DNA from 4 places in the Thalassotalea fonticola genome. Region 1 is predicted to be linked to each of the others. Evidence: predicted binding sites of a transcription regulator. Region 1 holds the regulator's gene; each other region holds the start of a gene.
The links. The regulator FNR, encoded in region 1, switches genes on or off when oxygen is low (the NO sensors DNR and NnrR bind a similar motif). The targets are predictions, from matches to a motif close to TTGATCTAGATCAA.
Positions count from the first base shown of each region.

Region 2: a site for FNR is predicted at 4,001-4,014, ahead of RI844_RS12170 (nitric oxide reductase activation protein NorD). Genes of this name have one in related genera too.
Region 3: a site for FNR is predicted at 5,467-5,480, ahead of napE (periplasmic nitrate reductase, NapE protein). Genes of this name have one in related genera too.
Region 4: a site for FNR is predicted at 5,607-5,620, ahead of ubiU (ubiquinone anaerobic biosynthesis protein UbiU). Genes of this name have one in related genera too.

Region 1 covers NZ_CP136600.1:1,062,710-1,070,330, reverse strand. The annotation lists gene ttcA (tRNA 2-thiocytidine(32) synthetase TtcA) at 1-845, opposite strand, end outside; gene uspE (universal stress protein UspE) at 964-1,884, opposite strand; gene fnr (fumarate/nitrate reduction transcriptional regulator Fnr) at 2,037-2,759, opposite strand; gene RI844_RS04455 (sulfite exporter TauE/SafE family protein) at 2,800-3,468, opposite strand; gene ccoS (cbb3-type cytochrome oxidase assembly protein CcoS) at 3,475-3,714, opposite strand; gene RI844_RS04445 (heavy metal translocating P-type ATPase) at 3,722-6,124, opposite strand; gene RI844_RS04440 (FixH family protein) at 6,141-6,623, opposite strand; gene ccoP (cytochrome-c oxidase, cbb3-type subunit III) at 7,079-7,621, opposite strand, start outside.
Region 2 covers NZ_CP136600.1:2,997,970-3,005,590, forward strand. The annotation lists gene RI844_RS12155 (cytochrome D1 domain-containing protein) at 1-899, opposite strand, end outside; gene RI844_RS12160 (bacteriohemerythrin) at 1,252-1,818, shown strand; gene RI844_RS12165 (DnrP protein) at 1,897-2,091, opposite strand; gene RI844_RS12170 (nitric oxide reductase activation protein NorD) at 2,102-3,940, opposite strand; gene RI844_RS12175 (cbb3-type cytochrome c oxidase subunit I) at 4,217-5,605, opposite strand; gene RI844_RS12180 (c-type cytochrome) at 5,611-6,051, opposite strand; gene RI844_RS12185 (hypothetical protein) at 6,208-6,558, opposite strand; gene RI844_RS12190 (CbbQ/NirQ/NorQ/GpvN family protein) at 6,661-7,476, opposite strand.
Region 3 covers NZ_CP136600.1:4,446,752-4,454,372, forward strand. The annotation lists gene RI844_RS18320 (hypothetical protein) at 29-442, opposite strand; gene RI844_RS18325 (cytochrome c3 family protein) at 881-1,468, opposite strand; gene RI844_RS18330 (nitrate reductase cytochrome c-type subunit) at 1,477-1,956, opposite strand; gene napA (nitrate reductase catalytic subunit NapA) at 1,968-4,466, opposite strand; gene RI844_RS18340 (chaperone NapD) at 4,479-4,730, opposite strand; gene napF (ferredoxin-type protein NapF) at 4,730-5,236, opposite strand; gene napE (periplasmic nitrate reductase, NapE protein) at 5,246-5,407, opposite strand; gene RI844_RS18355 (GNAT family N-acetyltransferase) at 5,602-7,621, shown strand, end outside.
Region 4 covers NZ_CP136600.1:4,384,082-4,391,702, forward strand. The annotation lists gene RI844_RS18020 (efflux RND transporter permease subunit) at 1-26, opposite strand, end outside; gene RI844_RS18025 (efflux RND transporter periplasmic adaptor subunit) at 38-1,120, opposite strand; gene RI844_RS18030 (DUF5062 family protein) at 1,357-1,617, opposite strand; gene folE (GTP cyclohydrolase I FolE) at 1,658-2,338, opposite strand; gene folM (dihydromonapterin reductase) at 2,406-3,128, opposite strand; gene folX (dihydroneopterin triphosphate 2'-epimerase) at 3,132-3,491, opposite strand; gene RI844_RS18050 (U32 family peptidase) at 3,664-4,536, opposite strand; gene ubiU (ubiquinone anaerobic biosynthesis protein UbiU) at 4,547-5,542, opposite strand; gene ubiT (ubiquinone anaerobic biosynthesis accessory factor UbiT) at 5,689-6,159, shown strand; gene RI844_RS18065 (GAF domain-containing protein) at 6,303-6,977, shown strand; gene RI844_RS18070 (SOS response-associated peptidase) at 6,992-7,567, opposite strand; gene pdsS (proteobacterial dedicated sortase system histidine kinase) at 7,580-7,621, opposite strand, start outside.

The DNA.
Region 1 (7,621 bases):
CCGCCATTGATTACACCGGTATTTAAATCAACGTTTTTAAAGTCAAATAATTGCTGATCAGCTAAATGCGAAGGCACTACATTTTGTAATGCAGTGAAAATAGATTCTGCCCGGCCGGGAAATTTAACATCCCAGTCTTGTAGCATGGCTTTAACATTTTGTCTTTGTAAGTTTGGCTGACTGCCACACAAATTGCATGGAATAATAGGGAACTGTTTTAATGAAGAATACTGCTTAATCTCTTTTTCTTTGCAATAAGCCAGTGGGCGTATTACTACATGCTCGCCATTATCAGATACAAGTTTAGCGGGCATGGTTTTAGTTTTACCATTAAAGAACATGTTCAACAAAAGTGTCTCAATCATGTCATCCCGATGATGACCTAGGGCGATTTTGGTTACGTGTAACCTTTTTGCCGTGCTGTATAAAATCCCTCTACGTAAGCGTGAGCAAAGGCTGCAGGTGGTTTTGCCTTCTGGTATTTTATCCATAACAATAGAGTAAGTGTCTTCTTCTATTACATGGTATTCAACGCCTAAATCTTCAAGGTAGTTTGGTAGAATATGTTCAGGAAAGCCTGGTTGTTTTTGATCTAAATTTACCGCAACAATATCAAAGTGGATTGGTGCAGAAGCTTTAAGCTTTAGCAAAATATCAAGCATCGTATAACTATCGGCACCACCAGATAAGCACACCATGACTTTGTCACCATCTTCAATCATGTTGTAATCGCTGATTGCTTTACCTACATGATGGCGAAAGCGCTTAGCAAGTTTTGCTAATTGTTGCTTTGCAATTTTAATGTCAGAATCGTTTAATGGGTGATTTAGCGTCTGTAGTGACATGTTGCGTACCGTATAGTTATCTTCAAGGCGCGCATTATACCTAAGGCTATCTGACGTTAAAAGCATTAATAATATAGCTAATAATGCTTATAACGGAGAAATGAGAACGATAGAGGTTTTATTTAAGGAAGGGCGATTGGTAACCATCTGGCTTTAATGCCAATAGATCACAATTAAGTCTGTCAATTACATGCTCGGCAGTATTGCCAATAAGAACTGCTGATAACCCTGTGCGGCCAATTGTGCCTAAGATCACTAATTCAGCATCAATTTGGTTGGCAACTTTTTCAATAACATCCTCTGGCAGGCCTTCTTCTACGTGTAAGTACTGCTCAGCCATATTGTATTTGTCACCATGTTCTTTCATTACATCAACATGGTGTTGTTTCATTGCATCGTTGTATTCGTTGGCATCAAATTCAGGTATTTCTATGGCAATATTTATTGGTGTGCCTGGATATGAATTTACAAAATGTACGTCAGCGTTAATGAGTTTAGCTAGATTGATTGCTTCTTCAGAAATTTTGTTATTCAGTGATTGATGTTCTTCTTCTTCGCTACCAGCGTTTACTGCAGCTAGAATATGACCATTATCAGGCCAGGTGTGTTCTTTAACTAACAATAATGGTACCCAACACTTACGAATAAGGTGCCAATCTGTTGGGGTAAATATAACTGATTGTAAGGTAGGGTGCTCGTGTGTGCTTTTAATGACCACATCAAAGGCATTATCTCTTACTTCAGCAAGAATGGCTTCAAAAGGGCGATTATGCCAAATCACTTTAGTTTGAATGTCATAATCAAAGTCTTCGATCAAATCAGTTAGCCAATTTTCTCTACCCTTAACTACCGTTTCACGCATAGCCTCACGTTCTTCACCGGATAGCATTGTGGTCATTTCATAGGAAAAATCATAAATAGATAAAAATGCGGTGACCTTAGCTCCTGAATGTTTAGCCAGAGTACATGCCCGTGCTAATGCTTTTTGTTCTTCAGTTGTAGGGTCAATAACGACTAATATATTCTGATAACTTTCCATACGTTCACCAATATAAAAATAATTAAGCTGATATAAGCTTAATATGAACTGGCGATTGTTACAAATATGTATTGAAAATTTATGTAAGGTTTATTAACGCGTTGATTTAAATCAAGTATAAATCAACGCATAAAGAGATGAGAGGAGGAAGTTTACTTAGTGTATCCGGCCAGTTCTAATAAGGCATCTTTATCTAGTATAGTAATGAATTTGTTCTCTACTTTGATCAAGCCTTCTTTTTGAAAGCGGGTCATTAAACGAGAGATTGTTTCTATGGTTAAACCAATATAATTGCCAATTTCGCTTCGGGTCATTGGTAAGTTAAATTCAACGGATGACAAATTTCGGTTACCTAATCTACGGCCATAATTAGCAAGAAATGTTGCTAACTTTTCTTCGGCATTTTTACGATTCAACAATAGTAACATTTCGCTGTTACACTGTATTTCGTCGCTCATTAAGCTCATCATTTGGGCTTTAAGCTTAGGAATTTTACTTGATAGTGTATCGAGTACTTCAAACGGTATTTCACATACCATTGATGTTTCTAACGCTTTAGCAAAGCTCGGATGGCTTTTGGCTGAAAGGGCATCAAAGCCCATTAAATCGCCGGCTAAATGGAAACCGGTAATCTGTTCTTCGCCTTGCTCAGAAATAATGAATGTTTTAAAGGTACCAGAGCGTATTGCATATAGAGTATGCAATTGTTCGCCAGCTTTAAATATTTGCGTATTTTTCTGGATTGGTTTTTTACGTTGAATAATATCATCAAGTAAGTTCAACTCGGTTTCATTTAAACTAAATGGTAAACAAAGTTCACTGATACTACAGTTCTGACACTTAATGTTATTTGCAATCGGTATTATTTGAGGCATATTATTACAGCTATTTCCATATTTAATGTGGTGCAGGGTACTAAAATATTTGATTTAGGGCAATAAATAACGAAAATAAGCCGTAAAAAATCAGTAAAATAGCTGTTAATGTACGAATTAGATCAGAACGTAACATTTCGGTTACAAATTTATAACCTGAAGCTAAAGTAAGTAATGCAGGTAATGTACCTAAGCCAAAAGCTAGCATTATTAATGCGCCATTTTGCCATGTCGCGCTGGCAATAGACCAAGTTAGGGTGGAATAGACCAAACCACAAGGCAACCAACCCCACACCATACCTAACAGTAAAGACTGTTTAACATTTTTTACCGGGATAAAGTTCTTACTCAGTGGTTGTAAGTATCTCCACAGAAACTTACCAATATTTTCTACTTTTGCTAGAACGAAAGACCACTTGGCAATATAAAGCCCTAAAAATATCACGAATAAGGCAGCGATAACTTTTAACCATAATATCGGAAAACCGAGCGACTTAGCAGCTAAAGAGCCGGTAAATCCAGCAATTGCACCTGCAACTGAATAAGAAAAAATGCGACCAAAATTGTAAGCGAAAATTAGGCTGATACTGGCCTTGGTTTTGTCTGCTATTGAGGCTGTCAGCATTGTAGTTATGCCACCACACATAGCAACACAGTGCCCCGCACCTGCAATACCAATTAAAAATGCGGATAAAAAGTCTAATTCCATATGGAGTTATTTGTCAGCTTTATTTGAGTGGCTGGTGTTATCTTGGAGTTCAGATTCATTTGATTTATTTGTATCGGTGGCAGTGCTGCTAATTTTATTACTTACCGGTTCATCATCAAACAAAATGCTCATGCCTTGTTTTTCCAAATCGTCAAACTGTTCTGTTTTTACCGCCCAAAAAAATAAATAAATTGCAATAGCGGTAAAAATAATGGCAATAGGAATAAGGATATAAATAACACTCATAAAATAGCTACTTTAATAATCTTAATGAATTAGTAACAACAATAATCGAACTTGCTGACATACCTAATACTGCCATATAAGGGGTGATAAAACCACACACCGCTAACGGCAGAATAATGGCGTTGTAGGCCAATGCCCAGGCAAAATTTTGTTTAACGATATTCGAGGTTTTCAACGCAATAGCTTTAAGCCTTAACAGGCTTGCAAGATGATTGTTCACTAAAATCACGTCGGCGCCACTTTTCGCTATCTCTGTACCACTTCCCATAGCAATCGATACGTGAGCTTGGGCAAACACTGGTGAATCGTTTACGCCATCGCCAACCATTGCGACAGTTTTACCTGCATTTTGTTTATCAGCCAAAATTTTCAGCTTGTCATTGGCACTGCAGGTGTCAAAGCTTTGATCGAGTTTTACTTGCTGATTAAAACCGTTAACCCCAGCCTTATTATCACCACTGATCAACATCGTTTCAATGTTGGATAAACGCATGCTGTTGATCACTGACTTAGTATTAGTACGTAAAGTATCTTGCATATAAAACGCAGCAACAAGAATATTATCTACGGTGAGTAAGCACTGTGATTTATTATAACAAGCGTCAACAGATAAGCTCTCTTCTATCCAGCTTATCTTTCCAATACATATTTGATGACCATCCTTAGTGCCTTTAACACCGCAACCTGGAACCACTTCGACATCATTAACATTGATATCGTGGTTTCTGTATTGGTTGAATGCCTTTGCTAAAGGGTGTTCAGAATGAGCTTCTAAAGCCGCAGCAATGGCTAGCACACTTTCTTTGTCGTATTGTTTATTAAGTAAATTAACTTTGGTTATAGCAAACACACCATTGGTTAACGTGCCAGTTTTATCAAAAGCAAAGCAATTTACTTTTGGCATGGTTTCTAATACGTGGGCATTTTTAATCATGATGCCGTCTTTATTAAGCCTAATTGTGCCGCAAGTTAGTGCTGTGGGTGTGGCAAGAGAAAGCGCACATGGGCAGGTAGCTACCAAAACCGAAAGGGTGATCCAAAATGCTTCTTCGGGTGAATGTATGGTCCAGTAAATGGAAGTAGCAATTGCGGTTAACAATATTAATGCGACAAAGTATTGAGCGATACGATCAGATAATTTAGCTATAGCTGGTTTATGCGCCTGTGCAGACTCACTTAAACGGATCAAATTAGTAAGAAAACTGTCTGAATTAGTTTTAATAATTTCTATGGTTAAGTTGCCATCACCATTTACTGTGCCTGCAAAAACCGTTGCGCCTTTAGATTTTTGTACTGGCGAGTGCTCGCCAGTAAGCATAGCCTCGTTAACACTTGACTGGCCAGTCAGTATTAATCCATCTCCAGGAATGGTTTCTCCTGGTTTAACAATGACTATATCGGTTAATTCTAATTGTTTAGCACTGATCACTTGCTCTTGTACTTGGTTATTAACGGTGAGTAATTTCGTTGCCGTTAAAGGCATGAGTTTTAGTAAGTTAGCCGATACTTCAGCGGCTTTTGCACGCGCTCTAAACTCTAAATATTTACCAATAAGCAATAAAAAGGTAAACATTGCCAATGATTCAAAATACACCTCGCCCGAGCGAGTAAATGTTGCCCAAGTACTGGCACAAAACGCTAATACAATGGCAATTGATACAGGAACATCCATTGATAACCTACGGGCTTTCAATGCTGATATAGCACCAGTGTAAAAAGGAAACGCACCGAAAGTAACTATTGGGAGAGTGAGAACAAAACTCGTGCCGCGCAAATAAGCCAAATTATGCTCAGCCAGATCACTAAATGCGCCAAAATATAAACCAAAAGCAATCATCATTACTTGCATGGTTAAAATTCCAGAAACACCAAGGCGGCGTATAAAGGCTTTAGCTTGTTGTTTATTACGTTGTTCAGCTAGATTTGCTTTAAACGGTAGTGCTTGATAACCAATTTGATTAATTGCCGTCAAAATATCACTGAGTTTGATCAACTCATTTTGCCAAACAACAGTTGCTCTTTGTGTTGTGGCGTTAACTTGTATTTTAGCTATGCCGCTTTGTTGCGATAATTGTTTTTCAATTAACCACGCACATGCCGCACAAGACATACCATCGATAGACAGTATTGTTTCTTTGCAATTATCCACATCGAAAGTGAATTCGGTTTGTAAATTTTCATCATCAATAAATTGATTATTTAATAGAGAGTCGGGAACTTGTGCATCAACTTTATTACCTTTTTCACTGCGAAACCGGTAATAGTCTTCAAGATTATTTTCAACTATTGCTGTAGCTACCGCTTGGCAACCGATACAACACATATCTTGCATTTTGTTGTCGATGAGCACAGATAAGGAAAAACCCGGCGGGACTATTTCGCCACAATGAAAGCAGTTTTTATTATTCATTTAAATGGTTTATTCATTAGTACTGTAATTCAAACTCGGAAAATTGCGATTGCGGTAGGGCTACAGTAGTTTGCATTTTCCATTTGTTATCATATGGAGTAACTAGCACTCGCCATTTTCCCTCGACATTTTGATCAAAGCTTTGACGCATCCAACCGTTACCATCAGGTGTTAATTTTACTGAAAAGTCACGTTCAGCAATGGTAACATGATAAAAATTAACGTTAAGGACAGGAAATGTTTTTTCAATGCCGGTTGGTTTTAATATAACCTCATTGTTTGAAATTTGCATATCAAAACGTATGCCTAGTTTTTGTGAAAGCTTGTACTTACGAATATCTTGGTTAATGGTTTTGCCTTTTTTATAGTAATCATCAACGACTACAGTATCAGCATTTTTATTGGCGATAAAAAAAACTGTAGTGCCAACGACAACTGAAATTAAAGGAAGGCCGAAGACTAAATAAGCCCATGGCTCTTTGTACCAAGCTGTTTTCATAAATTGTTTCTCGTTTAATTTGAGGCGCTATTTTACCGTGTATTTAATCAACGATAAAGAGGGTGATTCTCGATATAAATTTTTACTTATTTATATTTTTAATAAAATTATAAATAAATAAAAACTAATAATACCAAGTTGACTAAGTTACTTCCCACTCAGTGAGAATTAAAAGGCTTATAGGCAAGTAATTGATTGAAGAGAATGGTTGTTCCCTTGTCAAAATCAATAACGCAGCATATAAGCCTTTTAAACTCACCCTCGGGAGCTTGTTCTAGGAACTCTAACTGCACAAAATTCATTTAATATAGAACAACTATATCTAAATAAATTTTGCTTGTTATGGACCCTATAACATAGCTCTGAGTTGGTAATGAATTTAATCAAATTGGTTTGTATACAAAACAAAACCCTGTCTAGCATCGCCATACAGGGTTTTATTAAAAAGTCTTTAGTTATTCTTGGTTAGATAAACTATATACGTATGCACTAATTACACGTACTTTATCTTCGCCTAAAATACCTTTCCAAGCAGGCATTACACCGGCACGGCCATTAGCGATTGATTCTTGCACTGCTCGCTCAGAACCACCGTATAACCAGGTATTGTCAGAAAGATTTGGTGCACCTAATGGAATACCCATTGCAGTACTACCTGTACCATCTACGCCATGACAAGCTGCACACATAGCAAATTTAGCTTCACCTTTAGCGGCTAGGGCTGAGTCTACTTTAGTTGCACGCTCAGGGTTAAGAGAAAGTACGTAAGCTGCAACTTCTTTAACGCCTTCATCGCCACCTAACATAGTTTCCCAGGCGATCATGCCTTGCGCTTTACGGCCATGCAAAATTGATTGCTCAATAGTTGCACCATCACCGCCGTATAACCAGTCGTTATCAACTAGGTTAGGGAAGCCTGTAGTACCTTTGGCATCTGAACCATGACATTGTGAACAGTTTTGTAAAAATAAACGTTGGCCAATTTTTAGCGCAGCTTT
Region 2 (7,621 bases), 1.9 Mb from region 1:
GTAAATTCAGATTTATTAGGAGAAGTGTAAACCGCAGCTACACGTGCTTCGTTAACAAACTCACCTTTAGTGTTATAACCACGTGTGGTAACAACTTTAAGTGGGTTTAAGGTTACAGCATCCATGATGACAAAATGCGCAGGCCAGTAACCACCAGCAATTACGTATTTACCGTCACCAGAAACCGCGATATCACGTGCGTCATAGGCCATTTTAGTTTCAGCAACTAACATTTTTTCAGGCGTTTGCCATAAATCGATCTTGTTCACTTTACCGTCACGACCAATGGTGTACCAGAAACGACCTACATCTTTAGCTGTGTCTATCTTATGCTTTTCAGTACCTTTGATTACGTGAACCGCATAACCTGTATCGATATGGGTAATGACTTTTTTGGTATCACCATCAATGATAGCGGCTTTACCAGCATCACGTTCGATTACAACAAAGAAGTTTTTCCAATTAAGGCCATGCAATGGCTTAGTTGGGTAGTCTTTTGGTGCAACAAACTCTTTAGTGTGAGAGCGCATTTGCTCTAATGACATTTCCGGTGGCACCGGTGGTGTCATTTGAATAAAGGTCGCTAAGTTTGAAATTTCTTGCTCGCTGAATAAGTCATCAAAGTTATTCATACCACCTTCAGTACCTAAAGAGATAATTTTCTCTAAGCGCTTTTGGCCTTTTTTCAACATACTTTTAGGTTCTAGGTTTTTACCTGTAGCACCTTTACGTAATACACCATGACAACCAGCACAACGCTGGAAATAATGTAATTGTGCTTTTTCAAAGTCTGCTTCTGATAGTGTTGGCTCTGCCGCAGAAACGGTCATACTCATACCACTAACAGCAACTCCGACAGCAACGCTAAGTACGGACAATCCATATTTTATTGCTTTCATTGATATCTCTCCCGAGGTTATTTAAAAAAACTAGTTAAGGCAGAGAGGTAAGTTTAATTGCCATTAAATTTACCTTTTTAAATAGTCGAGAATCACTTTTAAAAGATTGCTTTATTTCAATAAACTGCAACTGAAAAACAACTTTATAGAGAAGCTAACTTAACTACTTGTTACGTTTCCACCTTCTGCAAATAACTATCCTCCAATCGCGAAAGTGATTATTTAACCTAGATCAAACTTTGTTAATGTTTTGTGCTAGTTTGCTGTGATTTGTTAATAAATGTGTGTTTTTTGTTTTAAGATGGGTAAACCACAAACATGATTCAACCTTATAATTTTTATGGGTATTAATATGACTAATCGTTACAAAGCATTAATATATGCAGCCTTAATTGGCCTGATCACAGTGATTATTTTTCTTGGTTTTTTAATAGGCTTTGATAACAAAATATCTTGGTTATTGATTGCCTTATTGATTGCTACTCCTTGGGTCTACAATCTTAAGAAAAATGGCAAAATAATAAAGTGGAAAGCTGAATATTCTGTCGGGGTAAAATCTTTAGATCTTGACCATCAGAAACTGATCGCTTTATTAAATCAATTTAATACCGCATATGATTACGAGATGGGCGAAGCCTTTGAGCACCAAAGTTTGAAAGATTTAATTGCATACACTGAATATCACTTCGATCGAGAAGAACAAATGATGAGTGATTGTAACTATCCTGATTTGGAAGAACACAAACAACAACACCAACTCATGATAGATAAAATTAAACAAATAGAGACAAAGTATGATGCTATTGGCCATAATGCGTTTCAAGAAGTAAGCGAATTTTTGAATGGCTGGTTAATCAACCACATCAACGGTACAGATAAACAATACACGCGCCACTTAAATAACCACGGCATTAGTTAATGCCTGAGCATATAAATAAAAACCCGGAGAAAAGTAAATCTTCTTCGGGTTTTTATTTATATTTATCTATTTATCTATTTATCTAGGTAAATAGAAAATCATAAACACACAAAAAATAACAATCAGCCAAAACGCTTTATGAAATAATTTTAATCCACGTTTACGGCTTTGTGGATGATATTCAGCAATTGGCATTCCACAATTTTTACAGTCACTCTGGCCTGCTTCATTTAACGTTTGGCAATACAAACAAGGCGTCTTTTGGTCCGACATAATCACTATCCTAGTGTGCTGTTAATCTGTGGTAGATCTGTGGTAAACAAACAGGCAATTCTGTAGGGCTATGCATCACGGTATAGCTATACCGGCCAAAAATATAAGGCAAATATTCTTCGGCATCTGTATCTACAGTAATACAAAATGGCTTTAAGCCGGCTTGTTTTGCCTCGACAATGGCTTGTTTAGTATCTTCGACACCAAACCTCCCTTCATAGTGATCAATATCATTAGGCTTGCCATCAGTAAGTATTAATAATAATTTTTGTGATGACTTTTGTTCAACCAATATTTTAGTTGCCTGTCGAATTGCGGCGCCCATACGGGTATAGAAACCTGGACGTATCGCTTGGATACGGCCCCGTACATTATCATCGTATGACTCTTTAAAGTTTTTTAATAACGAAAAGCGTACATGTGAACGTTTAACCGATGAGAAACCATACATTGCAAAGTTATCACCCACTACATTTAACGCTTCACCAAACAATAATAAGCTATCGCGCACAACATCAATTACTCGCATGTCATTATTAATATGCGAGTCGGTAGACATTGATAAATCGGCAAGTAATAAACAAGATAAATCGCGGTTATTACCGCGAAAACTCTGATAAAGGCCTTTTTCAGCGGTTGCTGAAATTTGTCGCTCAACATGAAAATCTAACCAAGCATTTAAGTCTAACTCTTCACCTTGCGGCTGGCTTTTTAACCAATAGCGCATGGTTTGCAATTGTTCAAATTGCGCTTGAATATTTTTTGCGGTTTTTTGCAAATGGACAGGTAATTTTTGTGCAACAGCATCTTTTGGCAGCATTGGCTGTAATAAGCATCTATCTACGACTAACTGCTGCTTACGATAATCCCATTCAGGCAACTTTATGCCTTCACCTAATGGTAAGTCATCTTCTGAGCTTGATGGTAAGTCTAGATCTATTTTTATTTGGGCGCTTTTTTGATCTTGTTGTTTCGAAATCGTTATTTTGTCTAAATCGTCGGCAACTTTCTCGCCGTCATCATCATCGCTGTCATCTGTACCACGATCAAGATTAGCAAACTCGCTCCACGAGAATAAACTCTCTAAACGGAATATCATCATGCCATCACGACTATCTGAGGATTCAACTCGTTCAGTTTTTTTACGAGCTGCCTTATCTTTCTTTTTACTGTTTATACTAGCCTGCTCTTCAGCTTCATCAGGTCCATCCCCATACTCAGCTTGTATTTGGCCATCAATCTGTGCTGCTGGATAAAGCCATAAGAAAACCGCTTGCGGGGCATAGTTAACCGTTGGAAATGAGTTTACTGAACCAGGATTTATAATTGCTTCAACGATAGCTTTTTCCATTGCCTGTTCCGCACTTGGTAATTTTTCAACATTAGGGCGTAATTTTACAAAAGCTTGCGCTAATCGTTGGTAACGAGGCTTCAATGCCGGAAATTGAGTTAGCACGTCAGCGACTAATTGTTGGTTATCAATAGCCCAATGTTTAAAACGTCCGCTATGATGCGCAGCAAGAACCGCAAGCCAAATATATAGGTCAGCATTAAGTTCTTGCTCAGGGAAAACAGCTATAGATTCAGGTAAACGAAGGCTATCTTCATCTTGCCAAGCAAGACTTAGCTGTTGATTGTCGCCTGAAATTTTTTGTAAAAAACTACGTCTAGATAAATAATCTCGAGTACTTGCAGCTTCAACTCTTTTAACCGCGTCACCGCCTAAAGCCCGAAATACCACACCAACCGATTTACTCACTTGAGTAAAGTTCACCCGAGCGAGATCAAACTCAGTACTTGCTTTACGGGTGATAAATTGATGCCAAAGACTGCCAACCCATTCTTCCATAATTACCCAATAATAGTTATTTCAATTGTGGTTATTATAACTATCTGCTAACAACAGGTTCTGATTTGTATCAACAAATCATTAACCATTATCTTTGGTGATTTACATTTATTCATATCGGAAGTGAGCCAATCTTTTTACATCCATGTAAGCTTGGCATTATTTCTTCCCTGAAATAAAACAGAATTAAAAAAGCCAGTTACTAGGTAACTGGCTTAATATCTTTAGTGCTATTATTTTCTGCAGAGCTAAGCTCGCGTTAATAATTACATAACTTTATGCTGTGGCTTTTTCTTTTACCCAAAAGCTTGAGATGTAAGCGATTAGACCTAATAAGAAAATAACACCAGCAACTTCACGCATCCAATAGAATATGGAGAGTTTATCTTGAGTGGCCATAAAGCTTAGCGCTTCGCCTGTTTCAGGTAAACGTTGTAACCATACTTGTAAAACACCTGCACCGGTTAAGAATAAGGTGATAAAGACCATAGCAACAGTCATTAACCAGAATCCCCACATCTCACGTACTTGCGCACGGTTACAGTTAGCTTCACCAATACCACGTAACTTAGGCATAGCGAATGAAATGATAGTCATTACGATCATCGCATAAGCGCCATAGAATGCCATGTGACCATGAGCAGCGGTTATTTGTGAACCATGAGTGTAGTAGTTTACCGGAGATAAAGTATGTAAGAAGCCCCACACACCAGCACCCAAGAATGCCATAACTGCAGTACCTAACGCCCATAATGTAGCGGCTTTGTTAGGATGTTCACGACGACGACGGTTAACCATATTAAAGGCGTATAATACCATCGCAAAGAACGGTAATGGTTCGATTGCTGAGAAGATTGAACCTACCCACTGCCAGTATTCTGGAGTTGCTAACCAGTAGAAGTGATGACCAGTACCTAAAATACCTGAGATTAACGCCATCGCAATGATTACGTATAACCACTTTTCTATAACTTCACGGTCAACACCAGTAACTTTGATTAATACATAAGCCAAGATTGCACCCATGATTAATTCCCAAACACCTTCTACCCATAAATGTACCACGAACCACCAGAAGTATTTATCTAATGCTAAGTTAGTTGGGTTGTAGAATGAGAATAAGAAGAATACTGCCAAACCAATTAAACCGGTCATTAGCACCATGTTAATCGCAGTTTTTCGACCTTTTAAAATTGTCATACCAAGGTTAAATAAGAAACCTAAACAAACGACAACGATACCTATTTTGGTAATTGTTGGCTGTTCAAGGAACTCACGCCCCATAGTTGGCCATAACTCGTTAAAGGTAAAGTCAGCTAAGGTTGAATATGGTACAAGTAAGTAACCTAAAATAGTTGCTACACCTGCAGCAGCAAAAACCCAAAATAAGATAATTGCTAGTTTAGGACTGTATAACTCCGTTTCAGATTCCTCAGGAACCAGGTAATAAGCAGCCCCCATAAAGCCAAACAACAGCCAAACAATTAGCAAGTTGGTATGCACCATTCGAGCTACGTTAAATGGAATTGCGCCGGCGAGGAAATCGCCTACGACATATTGCAATCCCATGATCAGACCAAATAAAATTTGTCCGACAAATAAGATTAAAGCGAACACAAAATAAGGTTTTGCGACAGCTTGTGATTGATATTTTAATGTATTCATCTGTCTTACCCTTCTATGTTTGGCGGCCAGCCGTTAATGTCCATCTCTGAGGTCCATTTTAAGAACTCAGCTAAATCTTCAATTTCTTGATCATTTAAGTGGAAATTAGGCATTTGACGACGACCTGGTATATTTAACGGTTGTGCTTTCATCCAACCATTGAAAAACATTTTAAAGCCGGCTTCGCCACCGCGACGTTGAAAAACATTACCAAGTTCTGGCGCAAAATACGCACCTTCACCTAGTAAAGAATGACAGCCAATACAATTGTTCTTTTCCCAAAGGTGTTTACCACGCTCTACGGATTCGGTTATGTTTTGACGATTATCTCTTTCTGGCATTTCTTTTGTAGTATGAAAAGTTAAAGCAAGAAATACCAAGAAGAAGAATACACTTCCACCATAATAAATATTTCTCGCCATGCCTTTAGTAAAACTTTCTGACATGGGTTGCTCCCTTATAGTATTTAATAAAGCAAATACATCTTAAAGCTCTATAGCGGTGCAAATCTTGATAGAAATCAAACTAATGAATATTGTTGCGAAAATGTTTCAAAATATGTCGATTTGTATTTGTTGTTTAACTGTATTGCGAGGGAATATTTAGAAGATAGGCAGCTTTTTAACCATAGCCCGAGCAAGGTTAAGCATGCCAATTAATACAAAACCGGTATGCACTAAGATGAAATACAGCAACATTGCCATCAATTGAAAAGGCACTGTATCAGAAAGTAAAATAAAGATTAAAGGAGTAAAGACCACAAGCCCAACGGCAACAGAAAGTTGCACCGCGCGATACAGATGAATTCTTACAATGGCGCTTTGTTGTTTGTATTTAATAAGCATCCATAGCAATGCAATAAATGACAAACCGGGTAATACTAATAAATTAGCCAGAAACAATGATTGACAGGTAACGGCTAAATGTACAGATGACTTTGGATTAATTAACATAATGATCTCATACACTTAGCAGCTACAATAATTTTAACTATATACCGATGCTCAACTCACTTCAACATGCGCTTGGGGTATAAGCAACTTGATGATAAGCCACTATCCATCAAAATAAATGCGGGCAATATCCATTAACGCTTTAATCGTTTCAGGATCATCGGACAACGGCTCTGCTAAACAACATTTGCAAACCTCTAAAGGATCCATGCCACTTGACATCATTTTGGCCGCGTATATCAGTAAGCGGGTAGAAACCACTTCATCTAAATCGTTTTGCTCTAAGCGGCGTAATGCTTGGGCAAGCTCAACTAATGTAAAGGCTAAATGACCTTCTACGTTCGCTTCACTCATTAGTATTTGTTGTTCAACTTCTTTTTCAGGGTAATCAAAAGATAAAGCGACAAAGCGTTGTTTCGTACTAGGTTTCATCCCTTTTAATAAGTTTTGATAACCAGGATTGTAAGAGACTACCAACATAAAATCAGGATGAGCATCAAGTAACTCTCCCGTTCTTTCTAATGGCAAAACTCTACGGTCATCGGCTAAAGGGTGCAAAACAACCGTTGTATCTTTACGCGCTTCAACCACTTCATCAAGGTAACAAATGCCACCTTCTCGTACAGCTCGAGTTAATGGTCCATCTTGCCAATAAGTGCCTTCTGGGCCAATTAAATGGCGACCAACGAGATCTGCAGCAGTTAAATCATCATGACAAGCAACAGTATAAAGCGGCTTATTCAGTTTTTTTGCCATGTGTTCAATGAAGCGAGTTTTACCACACCCTGTTGGGCCTTTGATTAAAATTGGCAAATGATGTTGATGAGCGTATTCAAACAAGGACACTTCATTGTTCTGCTCTTTATAATACGGTACATCTACTGATGTGGTGGTTAGTTTTAAATTTGTAGTACTCATAAAATCTCAATACCGAACTTACATTGAGCATAAGTTACTCTTATGTTAACCGTGGTGCAATTGAGATACGAGCTTAGTTGATACAGATCAAGGTAAAAACAAGTGTGGCCTGACAATTGTCAAGCCACAGGTAATTATTGTTATT
Region 3 (7,621 bases), 1.5 Mb from region 1:
TTTATTAAAAATCGGATTTACTTACCTTTTAAACTAAGCCAAAAACAAGAAAAAGAAATAAGAAACCAATAGTATGTGCATTAAACACCATGTGATAGATGATATCCTCAGATTGCATTGCAGATTCTTTAATTATTTTGATGCTTTCAATATCAGATATTTCGATTTTTAGTTCTTTACGAGTTTTGCTTTTATCGATTGCTTTGGTGTTTGATATATGTTCAGAAGTTACTTCTCTAACCCAAAGCTCTATAACCTCTCCATCAACTCTTGTAATGCTAACTTTATTACCAGCTTTAACGGAATCAATAATGATATTTGTGAATTGAGTATTGTTTATTTTACCGCGCTTAAATGTTGGTTTATTGCCGTTAGTAGCACACCCAGCTATTAGCGTTAAGGCTATTAATAATATTAAATGTATATAAAGTGCATGTTTCATAAGTTATGATTTTCATAAGGGCAGTAGTATTACTTTAGTTCATTTCATAGATAAGGGTAGCCTCAGATATTGAAGGGGTATTTAGGTATTCCTATTTCCGCTATTGGCACAAAGGAGCCGAAATAATGGATTCCCGCCTTCGCGGGAATGACGGTGTTTTAGCACATTCAATAGATCCTGAAACAAGTTCAGGAAGTCGAGATTTTTATGTTATCAATGCACTTAATGAGGTCCCGATGTGGCTTGTTCTCCTCGAGGATGGTGTTCATAGAAGCACTAATATCGTGATGCCAAGGATGGCAAAGAGCGATGACGGTGTACTTTCTCTACTTCTCCTTGTGGCAATTTGCATTCCTTCTCCATGAAGTAAAAAAAAGGGCTAACTTCATAAAGTTAACCCTTTTAAATTGCTCTAGTTTCTAGTTTCTAGTTTCTAGCTTACCAACCTTCAACGCCTTCCATATCCGGCAGCTCATGAGCAATACCTTTATGACAATCGATACAGGTTTTTTCACCACTAGCTAACGAGGTAGAATGCTGTTCTTCAGCCCGAGTGCTTTGTGCAGTAAAGTCCATGTAGTCAAAGTTGTGACAGTTTCGACATTCGAGCGAGTCATTGGCCTTTAACCGTGTCCATTCATTTTCAGCTAAATGACGGCGCTTACCTTCAAATTTTTCACGGGTATTAATAGTGCCGAATATTTTGCCCCAAACCTCTTTTGAAGCTTGCATTTTACGGGCGATTTTATCAGTCCATTTATGTGGTACATGACAATCAGGACATGTAGCACGAACACCTGAGCGATTCGAAAAGTGAATCGTGGTTTTTAACTCTTCATAAGGGTTATCTTCCATTTCATGACAAGAAATACAAAACTCTTCGGTGTTGGTTATTTCTAAGGCGGTGTTAAAACCACCCCAAAAGATGATCCCGGCAACGAAACCGCCAATAACTAAAAAGCCTAAGCTGTAATGAACGCTGGGTTTGCGCAGTGTAGTCCAAATTTTAACTATTAAATTTTTCATAACCAAATCTACTCTTTTTCAGCTTTAGCTTTTTGTGCTTTTTCTTTCATTAGAGTATTCATGTCTTCAAAGGTGTTTTCAACTAACGGATCTGTATCTAGTTGAGGCACATGACATTGACTACAAAAATATCTGCGTGGTGACACTTCTGCTAAAAAGTTGCCATCTCTATCCATGTAATGGGTCACACTCACCATAGGAGCTTGTGATTCCTCAGTACGATTACGAGAGTGACAAGACATACACTTATTTACTTTTAAATCTACTTGATAGTTACGCACCTTATGTGGAATAAGAGGCGGCTGCATAGGGTAGTTTCGCTTTTGTTTAATATCGGTATTGGCAACGTTCGGCATAGCTTTAGGTTGCTTTTGCTGCTCAATACTAGTGTTATCTCTTAGCGTTGCTACTTCCGCTGCGTGGCTAAACGCAGCAATGGTAGAAAGTAATACACTTGCAGAGAATAAGGCCATAATTGATTTTTTCATTGTTATTCTCCTTACGCTTTAACTATTTTAATGGCACATTTTTTGAAATCCGTTTCTTTTGAAAGCGGGTCGGTTGCATCTAATGTGACTTTATTTACAAGGCGGCTTGCATCAAACCAAGGCATAAATACTAAGCCTCTTGGTGGCTTGTTTCTGCCTCTGGTTTCTACTCGGGTTTCAACTTCACCACGACGGGAAATAAGTTTAACTAAATCGCCACGACGTAATCCGCGTTTTTTAGCATCATCTGGGTTCATGTAAACAACGGCATCTGGCATCGCTTTATAAAGCTCAGGTACACGTTGTGTCATTGAGCCTGAATGCCAGTGCTCTAATACTCGACCGGTTGATAACCATAGATCGTACTCAGCATCAGGAAACTCTGCAGCTTGTTCGTAAGGTAAAGCAAAAATAACTGCTTTACCGTCTGGTTTACCATAAAAGTCGTAATCTGAGCCCGGTTTCACATATGGATCTGAACCTTCTTTGAAGCGCCATTTGGTTTCTTTACCATCAACCACCGGCCAACGTAAACCACGCTCTTTATGATATCGGTCATATGGAGCTAAATCATGTGCATGGCCACGACCAAATTCTGCATACTCTTCAAATAAACCTTTTTGAATATAGAATCCAAAATCGCGAGATTCCTGGTTTAATCTATCGTCTGGAATTTCTGCTAATGGGAATTCATTAACATTGCCATTTTCATACAAAACGCTAAACAGTGATTTACCACGATGCTCTGGCATTTTCGCCAATAACTCTTCAGGCCACACATCTTCAATTTGGAAGCGTTTTGAAAATTCAACCAATTGCCATAAATCTGAAAATGCTCCTTCTGGTGCGCTAACTTGTTGATACCAAGATTGAGTACGGCGCTCAGCATTACCATAAACACCTTCTTTTTCTACCCACATAGCGGTAGGTAAAATCAAATCTGCAGCTTGCGCGGTCACTGTCGGGTATGGGTCAGAAACAACGATAAAGTTTTTCGGGTTGCGATAACCAGGTAAACCTTCCTCGTTAATGTTCGCACCGGCTTGCATGTTGTTATTACATTGCACCCAGTAGAAATTTAATTCTCCATCTTTAAGCTTACGTGTTTGTAAAACTGCATGGTAACCAGGTTTTGGTGGAATAGTACCTTCAGGTAATTTCCAAATCTTCTCAGCGATTGCCCTATGTTTAGGGTTAGCCACAACCATATCTGCAGGTAAGCGATGAGAGAATGTGCCAACTTCACGGGCAGTACCACAAGCAGAAGGTTGCCCTGTTAATGAGAACGGACTGTTACCTGGAGTAGATATTTTACCGGTTAATAAATGAATGTTATAAACCAAATTGTTCGCCCAAACACCACGGGTGTGTTGGTTAAAGCCCATGGTCCAAAGTGACGTTACTTTAGTTTTTGGATCAGCATATAGCTCAGCTAAAGCGTTTAGTTTATCAACCGGAACTGTAGATAGTTCTGATACATACTCAGCAGTGTAAGTGCTAACGAACTTCGCGTACTCGTCAAAGTTAATTGGTTTAGAACCACCAGCTGTTGAACCATTGTTCTTTGCTTTCTTCTCAAGCGGATGCTCTGGTCGTAAACCGTAACCGATGTCAGTGTTACCTAAACGGAAGTTGGTATGCTTATTAACAAAATCTTTGTTAACTCGGTCTGTTTTAATAATGTAGTTCGCAATAAAGTTTAAAATTGCTAAATCAGTTTGTGGAGTGAAGATCATACCGTTATCAGCAAGATCAAAACTGCGATGTTCAAATGTTGATAACACTGCAACCTTAACATGCGGTGCACTTAAACGACGATCAGTTATGCGAGTCCATAAAATCGGATGCATTTCAGCCATGTTTGAGCCCCACAGTACAAAGGCATCGGCCGCTTCAAAATCATCGTAACAACCCATAGGCTCGTCGATACCAAAGGTGCGCATGAAGCCACCAACCGCTGACGCCATACAGTGACGGGCATTTGGATCAATATTGTTGGTTCTAAAGCCTGCTTTCATTAGTTTAACTGCAGCGTAACCTTCTTGTACTGTCCATTGACCAGAGCCAAACATGCCAACCGCTGTCGGGCCTTTTTCTTTCAGGGTCTTTTTAGCTTTTTCAGCCATGATGTCAAACGCGGCATCCCAAGTGATTGGAGTGAAGTCACCGTTTTTATCATATTTGCCATCTTTCATTCTAAGTAATGGCTTAGTTAAACGGTCTTTACCGTACATTATTTTTGATAAAAAGTAGCCTTTAATGCAGTTAAGACCTTTGTTTACCGGTGAATTAATATCGCCATGGGTAGCAACAACTTTGTTATCCATAGTGGCAACATTAACACTACAACCAGTACCACAAAAACGACATGGGGCCTTGTCCCATTTTAATTTGGTCATTTCGCTACTGGTAATTAAATTTGATGCAGTTGCAGGTACTGCTACACCTGCTGCGGTTGCCGCAACAGCAACAGCATTAGCCTTTATAAATTCTCTGCGATTAAGTTTCATAGCAATTCCTACTTATTCTTCTAAATATTGGTGGTAAACCGGAGCAAGTGTAAAAATGCCCGATTGATCTTTGATTTGGTCTGCATAGTTACCAATAATTCGTTGATTATCTGCTTCTATGGTAAATACTATTTTTCCAGTGTCGTTACTGGCATGAATTTCTGCGCCAGGTGTTGCTTCGATGCTTTTTCTTACTGCATCTTCTTTACTAACATCAACTTGCGCAATAAAGCTTGCTACATGATATTCAGTTGTTTCAGTCATTATTTAAGTTCCTTAAAAAGGAGTAATTCAGTTGAATTTGTTGGACAAGGTTTGATGCATGCACCACAACCTGTACATAAATCTTGAGTTATTTGTGGTTGCGGAATTGCACTATCAACATAGGCAAAGGATATTGCCCGGCTTTCACATACATCTTTACAGCTTTGACAATACACATTGTTTTTAGCCAAGCAGTTGTCTTTAATATTAAATTTACTTGGCCACGCTTGGCCTGTTTTATCTGCTTTAAAAAATGGCTGACTACAACTGGTGATGCAATCTTGACAGAATGTACATTCACCTTGCTCAAAATCAATTCTCGGATAGCCATCGCTGCCTTTAACTATAATGTTTTCAGTGCAAGCTGATAGGCAATCATTACACTTTGTACAGTCATTTATAAACGCACTTTCACTCGTGATCCAAGGCAGTCTGAAGGCTGGAGCGATAGTTGGTTTTTTACCTCTTAAAAAGTTACGACGTGATTGGTCGACATAAATTGTCATAAAACTTACTTAAACTCCTGGAGGGCCCAATATCAATTGACTGATCCAAATGGCAAATCCCAAACCACCAACAATAGCAACGGCTAAGATGGGAGCTAGGAAAATTGTAAGGAATAAAAAGGTATTGCGTTCATCTTTTTTTTGTTGCTCTGAACTTGCTATTTCACTCATGTTAATTCTAATATTTCTGTAACGTTTAAATGAGTATAGTAGCTGCTCAAAAAAAGGTGTTGATTTGAGTCAACTTTTAAAAAAAAATTTGTTAAAAAAGTATGTTTTTATGCTTGTAGTTAAGAAATTCACTTGATGAATATAAATTTTTTACTATTACCTGTTAAACTGATAAAAATATTTATAAATATGAAATGGTTAGTCAAATTAAATATCAGCAGTTATTCACCCAAATTCAGCAGATAACATTAGAAAATAAAACTCGCAGTTTGCTTGTTTTATCAGGTGATTATCAATGGCTTGAACAGCAGAAAAATTTAATGATTAAAGGGTCATTATCTAAAGGATTATATTTTTCTTTTTCCCCTGTATTGGATGAAAATTTAGACACCATTTATGTCAACAATAAAACCTATCGTCAGTACCTTGGTACTGAACAAAAACATGTTATTTTCGATGCTGAGAATACCTTTAATGTTGATGCATTTGCGGCTTTGTCAGGCACATTGGTTGCGGGTGGACAATGTGTGTTGCTGCTAACTAAAACGCAATTAGAAAATAGCCGTTTTAGTCAGAGGTTACTTACATTCTGTGATAAGTTTGAGCAAATTTATCGCTACCAACAATCAGATAAAAAACTTCCTTTAATACAAACATTTAACTCTGTAGTTACAAAAGTGGTTGCTGCTGAAAAGCAGCAAAACCGTTTTGGTTGTATTACCAATGAACAAGAAATTGCGGTCGATAAAATTATTAATATCGTTAAAGGTCATCGTGATAGACCATTGGTTATTACAGCGGACAGGGGGCGGGGAAAATCAAGCGCATTGGCCATTGCTGCAAGTGAAATCCTAAAACAAGATCAAAAGAATATTATTATTACCGCACCGCATCCTGATGCAGTTAATATATTTTTTAAGCAGCTGAAAATAAGCTTACCTGATGCAGTACAAACTGGCTTAACGGTTAACTACCAAAATTCTAAACTATTATTTTTACCGCTAGATGTGTTGATTAAGCAGCAACCAAGTTGTCACTTACTATTGGTAGATGAAGCGGCAGGCGTTCCACTGCCTTTACTGACAACATTGCTGCACAATTATCACCGGCAAGTTTTTGTTTCTACCATTCATGGTTATGAAGGGGCGGGGAGAGGCTTTAGCGGTAAATTTTTAAAACAACTGAGAAAAGCTCGCCCTAACGGTAACCACTATCACATGCATGAGCCTATTCGCTGGGCAAACAATGACCCTTTGGAGCAGTTTACTTTTGCCAGTTTATTGTTAAATAGTGAATTACCAATAGCTCAGTTTTGTGAGAGCACTGCGATTCAATATAAAGTACTCGCCAGTATAGATTTAATTAGAGATGAAGAACTTTTAAATCAGGTGTTTTCCTTATTGGTAACAGCTCACTACCAAACAAAGCCTAGTGATTTAAGAATGTTACTTGATGATCCGAATGTGAGCGTGATCATAACGCAGCAAAATGAACACATTTTAGCTGTAGCTTTATTACTCGCTGAAGGTGAAGTTGACAGCAGTTTAGCAATTAAAGTGAAGAACTCGTTAAGACGACTGAAGGGGCACTTTATTCCTCAATCATTGTTAGTGCACTGCGGGGTTGAAGATGCGTTTAATTATCGTTTTCTGCGCGTGATCCGAATTGCGGTTCACCCTGAATTACAAGCTAAAGGTTTGGGCTCAAAATTGTTAGCTTATTGTGTTTTTGAGAGTCAAAAACGGGGTTTTGACTTTATTGGTTCAAGTTTTGGCGCTAATCAACAATTACTCTCTTATTGGTTTAAAAGTAAATTTCACTTAGCGCGCATAGGGTTTAGCAAAGATGCTGCCAGCGGTGAACATTCAGCATTAGTCTTAAAACCGCTGAACTGTCGGGCCGAGCAATTAAGTAAGCAACTCAAACATCAGTTTTACCAAGACTTAAATTATTTTGCTAGCGATGAATATAAATATTTAGATACACAATTAATGTCTGAAATATTTATACATGCTGATAATCTAGATTCCCATTTAGCGCAAGATTTACAAGCGATAAAAGATTTTGCTGAAGGTAACCGAGTATTTTCCTGTTGTGCACCAGCGATAAAACGTTGTTTAACGACGACGCTTTCTCAGAATGATAATGTATCTCAGCTTGCCTCGTTAGAATTAGATGTTGCAATCAGAAAAGTAATTCAACAGCAAAGCATTA
Region 4 (7,621 bases), 1.6 Mb from region 1:
TTTTTAGTTTTTAAGGTGTTGAACATCAGACTAACCTTTACCCGTCAATTAATTTATTGATAAATACTTTCATGCCCGTTTGCAGTTTAAAGGCGCCATCGGTGGCAATGATCTGATCTTTGAGCAAACCACTACTTATTATTGCTTGCTCTGCTATACGCTCTAACACAACTACTTTTTGACGTTCAGCTCGATAACTACCACCTGCTTCAGGTTGCAGTACAAAAACATAATCACCAAATTGATCATGGGTTAGAGCTAAATCAGGAATAGCTATCCGACTTTTACTATCTTCTACGGCAACCGTAACATTTACCAGAGTATTAGGGCGCAAAGGTAATTCAGCTTTCAATATTTTGGCGCGATATTTTAAATGACGAGAGTTGGCCGATAATGTGGGATTGATGGCAATGATCTGTCCCTTAATCTGATTTGTACGAGAGCCTACTTTGTTGATCAAAACTGTGGTGTGAAGTGGCAAATCGTTATAAGTTTGCGGCAAAGAAAAATCAATCCAGAGGTAGTCATCAACTCCTACCAAGGTATTGATCAAGGTATTGTTGTCCAGGTATTGTCCAACTTCCAAATTGTTGATACCAACAACGGCGGTAAATGGCGCCTTGATAATTTTTTTAGAAATACTATCTTGTAATAAAGTTACATTGGAGTGCGCCAACGCATAGTCAGCATGGGCTTGATCGACTAATTCTTGGCTTACTTCATTACTTTCTTTTAATGTAGTGTAACGTGTCAGATTATGCTTGCTTAACGTTAGTTGAGCATTCGCGGCAATTAATTTAGCTTTTTCTTCAGTGTGCTGAAGCTCGACCAGTATTTGCCCTTTTTCTACCACGCTGCCTGATACCAAATTAAGAGCAATAATTTTTCCGGCCAATTCATTTTTTAATTCAAGTTGTTTTACCGCTTTAACTTCACCACTTACTTGTGTTGTTTTTTGAAACTCAATTGAGGCTGCCTTTATCGCATCGACGGTTGCTGAAGGTTCAAATTGTTGCTCAGCCGCAGTTGGTGGCGACATCAGTAATTGCTTGTAATGATATAAACTAAATAAGGTAATAGTTAATAGAAACAAGGTGATGAGCCAAGGCTTAAATTTCATGGTTGATCCAACTAGTGTAAAAACATTATTAATAAATGTTAAAGGGGCATTTTTCCAGGCAATAATTTTAAGCGGAAAATAGTGCTATTTCTATGAGAAATGTTAATGAAATGTTGCAAAATATTTCATCAAGGAAGCTCATTGCATCCAAGCATTGATAATTATCAACCTTAGAGTAGTATAAAAATCAATCAATACAAGGATTTTGAATATGATAGGGTAGGCAAATAGTAAAACTATTTTAGTAATTCGTGGCCTTCTGGAAGTTGTTTCTGGATCCACAGTGCAAGCTTATGTTTCATGCTTAACAGGTCTTCCTGATCTTCAGGTAATGGGTGGACTAGTTTATCTTGTACTAATAAACGATATAGCGCCTCAACTTTTTGTTTCGCTGCATCGGTTGCACCAAAGCTTTTGAAACCACGGTTAATTGCGTACTTTTCACCAACACTAAGGGCTATTTTTAATAAAGCCTGTTCATTTTTTATTTTTTTCATACGCGTTCCATATCAGGGGAAATTGATTATCTAATTGGTATTATTGTAAAAATTCGCTGCGTGTCGCCGGGTTACTTTTAAAACAACCGCTTAGGGCTGTTGTAGTGGTACTTGAGTTTGAGTCCATAACGCCACGAGCTTTCACACAATAATGCACGGCATTGATTGTTACCGCAACATGTTCTGTGTCTAGTAAGGCTTTTAATGAGATCAAAATTTGTTGAGTTAAGCGCTCTTGAACTTGTGGGCGTTGAGCAAAAAATCGCACCAGACGATTGATTTTTGATAAGCCAATAATTTTCTCTTTCGGAATGTAAGCAACTTTCGCTAAGCCATCTATAGTGACAAAATGATGTTCACAAGTACTGGTTAAATTTATATCTTTAACCATGATCATTTCATCATTAGCCATTTTGTTTTCAATAACAGAGATTTTAGGAAAGTTACTATAATCAAGGCCAGAGAAAATTTCTTGCACATACATTTTTGCGATGCGATGCGGTGTTTCCTGTAAGCTGTCATCGGTTAAATCTAACCCTAAGGTGTCACAAATATCGGTAAAAGACTGTTTGATCTTTTGATACTTTTCATCATTACTAAGCTCTTTATTACTATGCATAGGCGTTTCTAAACCCGCAGCAATTAATGCATGTTGCACAATTTTAGCCGCAGGACTGCTTGCTTTGTTACTACTAATGCTCGCCAGTTTTTTTGCTTGCATGCTATTCATAATCTCTTTCTCTGTTATCAATACTTAGCTTAATCTCAACCGAATTAAATCAAGCGGATTAAACTAGGTGTCGGCCACCGTTTAAGTGTAGTGTATGGCCAGTGATATACCTACTGTTTAGTAGATATTGCACTGCTTCAACCCCTTCAATTTCTCCGGGGGCAATTTGCATTAATGATTTCTGCAGGGTTTTTTGTTTATAACTCTCGCTGTCGCTTTCATTGAACATTAACAACGATGGCGCAATCGAATTAACTTTTACCTTTGGTGCTAACAGGGCCGAAAAAGACAAGGTTAAATTGGCTAATGCAGCTTTACTGGCGGCATAAGCTATATGCTTTTTACTACCTTTATCAACAACAAAGTCGGTTAAGTGAATTATACTGGCTGTGCTCAAGTTTTGTTGATAATAGTTTTCCAATAAAGGCTGAAAAGCTAAATTAAGCTGATAGGGCGCTTGCACATGAACTTGCATCATTGTTTGCATGGTTACGCTAGCTGAAACCGTAGTGCTTTCAGCTAACCAATCTGACGCGTTATGTATTACGGCTTTTAATGAAGAATAATGGTTTTGTATGTACTGGTTAAAGTCATCAATTCCTGCGTCAGTGGAAAAGTCGGCTTTGATACAAGTAATACCAAGCTTTTGTAATTCTGCAATTGATTCACGTTCTGTTCTATAAGTAATCACAACAGGCGTGAGTTTACTGTGTAAAGCTTTTGCTAATGCCAAGCCTAATCTTTGCCCACCACCGGTGATAACTATTGCATTATCTATCATAAGTTACTGGCGTTTGGCACTTAAGGTAAGTGATACCGAATCAGCGAATCGCAGCGCATGCGGTTTCTCTACCGTAACTTTTGCAAAGGTAACAAGCTTGGACGTCATGGCAATTTCTAATAAATCTGAAGTTAGCTTTTCTAGCAGTTTAAAATTGCCACCTTCAACATGACTGATCATTTTTTTAGTAATGGTTTTATAATTTAAAGCTTGTGCTGCTTCATCGGTAGTACAGGCGTTACCTGCCGGGTAACGTATTTGAGCATTTATGACAATGTCTTGCTGTTTGCTTATTTCTTCGGGGTTAAAGCCAATATAAGTGCGCAAGCGTAAATTAATGATATCGATGGTTGCATCGTCCATAATTAAGGTATTGGTATTATTTTGTATTTTTTGTACCGAACTCATGCTGATCTCTACTGATACTTTTGCTTAAGTATAACAAGATGCAGAAACAATGAAACGCTAGAAAGTGAAAATAAACAAGAGTAGAACCAGTACCGGTTCTACTCTTGCTTCTTTAAGGTGAGATGGTTTAAACGCTATTCATTCCTGCAATTTGATGCCAGTAGCCATTTGAGTGGTTGCAAGGCAGCTTCTCAAAGGTTGGTTGTTGTTCTTTAGCGATAAAATTATCAAGTATAGTGAAAGTGTTTTCTGCCTGCGGACTTATACGAATGATATCAATCAAGCCTTGCATACTTGTTATGTCATTACTTAGGTCATAACAATCGCCCGACATGGTTTGAATACCATTTAATACAAACAGCTGTTTATCTTCCTGGCTGTCAGCAATGCGCCCACTTGGATAATTTATACAACAAAGCTGACAATCATCTTTACTTTTGTTTTCACTTCTTGCGGTAAAGCAGCGGGCTGAATAGGCCAACGGTAAATGCCCATATGATTGAGTTTCAACTTCAAATTTTTCGCGCAGTCCTTGGTTAGCCAAGTCATCCAATGTCTGTTTTATCCAGTCTCTACCAAGTTCTACAGGCGTCACCCAACGTTTCATTCCCATGTTAATTAAACGCTTTAATGCGGGGCCATTGTAGGCATTTATAGCTTGCCCACACACAAACTCCACCTTATTTTGTCGGCAAAATTCAATGGCGCCAACATCGTTGGCTTCAATAATAAACTCACCGTTATCACAATATTTTTTGAGAATTGCTACTTCTGATGGCGCTTCTAATAATGCCATAGTCGACAAGACAATCTGTTTATTAGAATTAGCCAACTCTTTTGCTAATTCCAACCAATCTTTTTGCCGCAGCTCTCTTCGTTTTGAGCAAACAGTTTCGCCCAAGTAAATAATATCAGCATTTGAATATGCTGCTTGTTGGTAAAATTCTGCAACCTTTGCTTTTGGCCAATAGAATTGATTTGCACCTAATGAATATTTCATTACTTTTCCCCTATTGCCAGTCACGGTGATAAGCACCTAACGTTGTTTGTGAGCCTTCTGAAATATTACCAAGCTCGTTCATCCAGGCAGGATCGGCTCGATAGTTTTCAGGATCTTTATTGTATGAATCTATAGCTTGGCGCCACAATCTGGTTACAGTCGCAACGTAAGCAGGACTGCGTTGACGACCTTCAATTTTTACCGAGGCAATATTTGCTTTAGCAAGTTCAGGGATTAAGTCGATTGTGTTTAAACTTGTTGGCTCTTCGAGGGCATGATAAATATTATCATCTACTTTAAAACGGCCTTTACACAGTGTAGGGTAACCGGCGTTTTCATCGTCTTGGTAGCGGTCAATTAATACATCATTTAAACGCGATTCTAAGCCATTTTCGGTCTGTTGCCAGTCTACATATTTAGCCGGTGAGCAAGCGCCTACCGTATTTGGGCTTTCGCCGGTTAAATAAGATGATAAGTAACAGCGACCTTCGGCCATAATGCACAGGCTGCCAAAGGCAAACACTTCAAGTTCAATATCCGTTTGGCGAGACAACTGCTTTACTTGTTGAAGTGACAAAACTCTTGGTAATACAACACGATGAATATTGAAGTTATTGCGGTAAAAATCGATAGCGGCTTTATTGGTAGCTGAAGCCTGCACTGAAAGATGAATTTCAGCATCAGGGTATTTATCTGCGGCGTAATCAAGCACCGCCATGTCTGCAATAATTAATGCTTTCGCGCCAATGTCTACGGCTTTGTCTACCGCATATTGCCACGATTTGAACTCGCCTGGTTTGGCAAAGGTATTAATGGCAATGTGCAAATCTTTATTCTGTTGATTAATTAAATTAGCAGCTTGCAAAATACGTTTATCATTAAAATTAAGGCCGGCAAAATGACGGGCATTAGTTTCATTATTCATGCCGATAAATATTGCATCAGCGCCATGCTCTAAGGCTGTTTTTACTGCAGGCAGACTACCGGCAGGGCAAAGTAACTCCATGGTTGGTTCATACTCTTAGTTATTATTATGCGAGATTATTTTAACTGTTTAGTTAGGGTTATATTTGATATGGATTAAACAATCGATATTTATAATTTGTTATCTTGGCGTTATTAACATTACTAATCTTTTATTTTTGAGTTGCCATGAATCTACCTGATAAGCTTTGCCAAATCTTGCCTAAAATAGCTAATATTTCAGCTCATATTGTTCCGGACTCCATTCAAGGTAAAGTCATTACTGTGGCGATTAATCATGTCCTTAAAGAACAACTGGAAGACGGTGAGTTGGACTTTCTTGATGGGGTATTCTTAGAAATAAAAGTAACCGACCTTAATAAATCTTGGTTTTTTACTGTCGAGGGTGAAAAGATAAGTGTTCATCATACTATTAACGTACAACGTAGCGATGTGGTGATCAGCGGTGATTTCAATTCATTCGTGTTATTGGCATCACAAACGATTGATCCCGACACTTTGTTCTTTAAACGCAAATTACTGATTGAAGGTGATGTTGAGTTGGGCCTGGCGGTTAAAAACTTACTCGATAGGGTTGAGTTGAATCAATTACCTGAGTTGTTAACCAAGCCTCTTATCGCTTATGCACAAGCACTGTAATTTATAATCTGCTCTACTCTATGAAGAGGTAATAATAAAATAGGTTGGCATCACCGCAATCTTCTGTATAATGAATTTCTTATTTAGACGTCTATACATCTAAATTGATAATTTATTAACACAGTACATTATAGGTAAAGCAAATGCGCTTATTCGACATCTTAGGGGTTCTTTACGAACCAATTAACAGCCTTGATAATCACGATCATTTGTTAACTTATATCGAACCTGAGTTAAACGCTGATGGCACTTGTCCAATCTATAAGGTTGCTGGTAATAGCTACGACTTAATGCAATACGTTGATAGTGCTGAACAAAAAGCGAACTTGTTAGATTTACTTGCTCGCTTAAATCGTTTGGTGCGCTGGATTCACATTAAATCTGACGTACTGTGGTTTGGTATTTACCTGCGTCACGGTGATAAATTAGTGAAATACGTTTACAACGGTGAAATGAGTAAAGCTGAGTTTGAGATCTCAGAAGAACATTTAGAAAAATCGATTAATACTCGTGTGATCATGGAAAAACAGCAATATTATATTCCCGATGTTGATACTCATGTCGGTCCTTATTACCGTTGTGATGCAAAAGTTAAATCAGAGCTTTGTTGCCCAATATTTGGCCCTGATGGCGATGTGATAGGAATTTTTGATTCTGAAGATCACCGTAAGAATTTCTTTGATGACAAAATTGATTTTATCGGAAATAAAGTCAAACGTGCCATTGAGATTTTTTTAGAAGATCACCCGTATATGACTCATTCTAAAGAGTTTGATATTAATGAAGATAATTACTCAAAAGAAATAAAAGCAAACTAATCAGCGAAACCGATTTAAGATGCGGTTATTTGAAATGGTTGCTCTATTGTAGATAGTAATGGCGCAACTTGGTTTATCTCTTCACTAAACCATTCATTAATTGCATCATCTGCGATTAACAGCGGCATTCTGTTGTGATACTCGGCGCACTGCTCGGTAGGCTTGGTCGTCAGAGTAACTAGCAAAGGCTTATCACCATCTTTAGCTTGATAATAAATTCCTGCCATCAGCAAAGGTGTATTTTCGTTACTCGCAAACTGGAACTTCTGTTTCTTTCCTTGCTCATTAGTTTTCCATTCAAACCAAGTTGAAAAAGGAATGAGGCAGCGCTGTTTTTTAAAAGCTTGTTTAAACGTTGGTTTTTCAGTAATACTTTCAGCTTGACCATTTATTAGTAACTTATTTGCCCATGCTGGTTTGATGCCCCACAGAGCATCCTGCTGTGCCAATTTATCTGCAGTTTTGATAATCGTGCTTACCGTTTGGCTAGGGCATAAATCATTATTATCAACACACGCAAAGGGACTGAGTAAATTACTGGTTACCCAAGTTTCTATCTGTTGCTTATTTATTGAAAAACGTCCACACATAATTACTGTTATCTAAGGTAGTCTCGCTATAGGTAAGGTAAGTATAAACCTTAC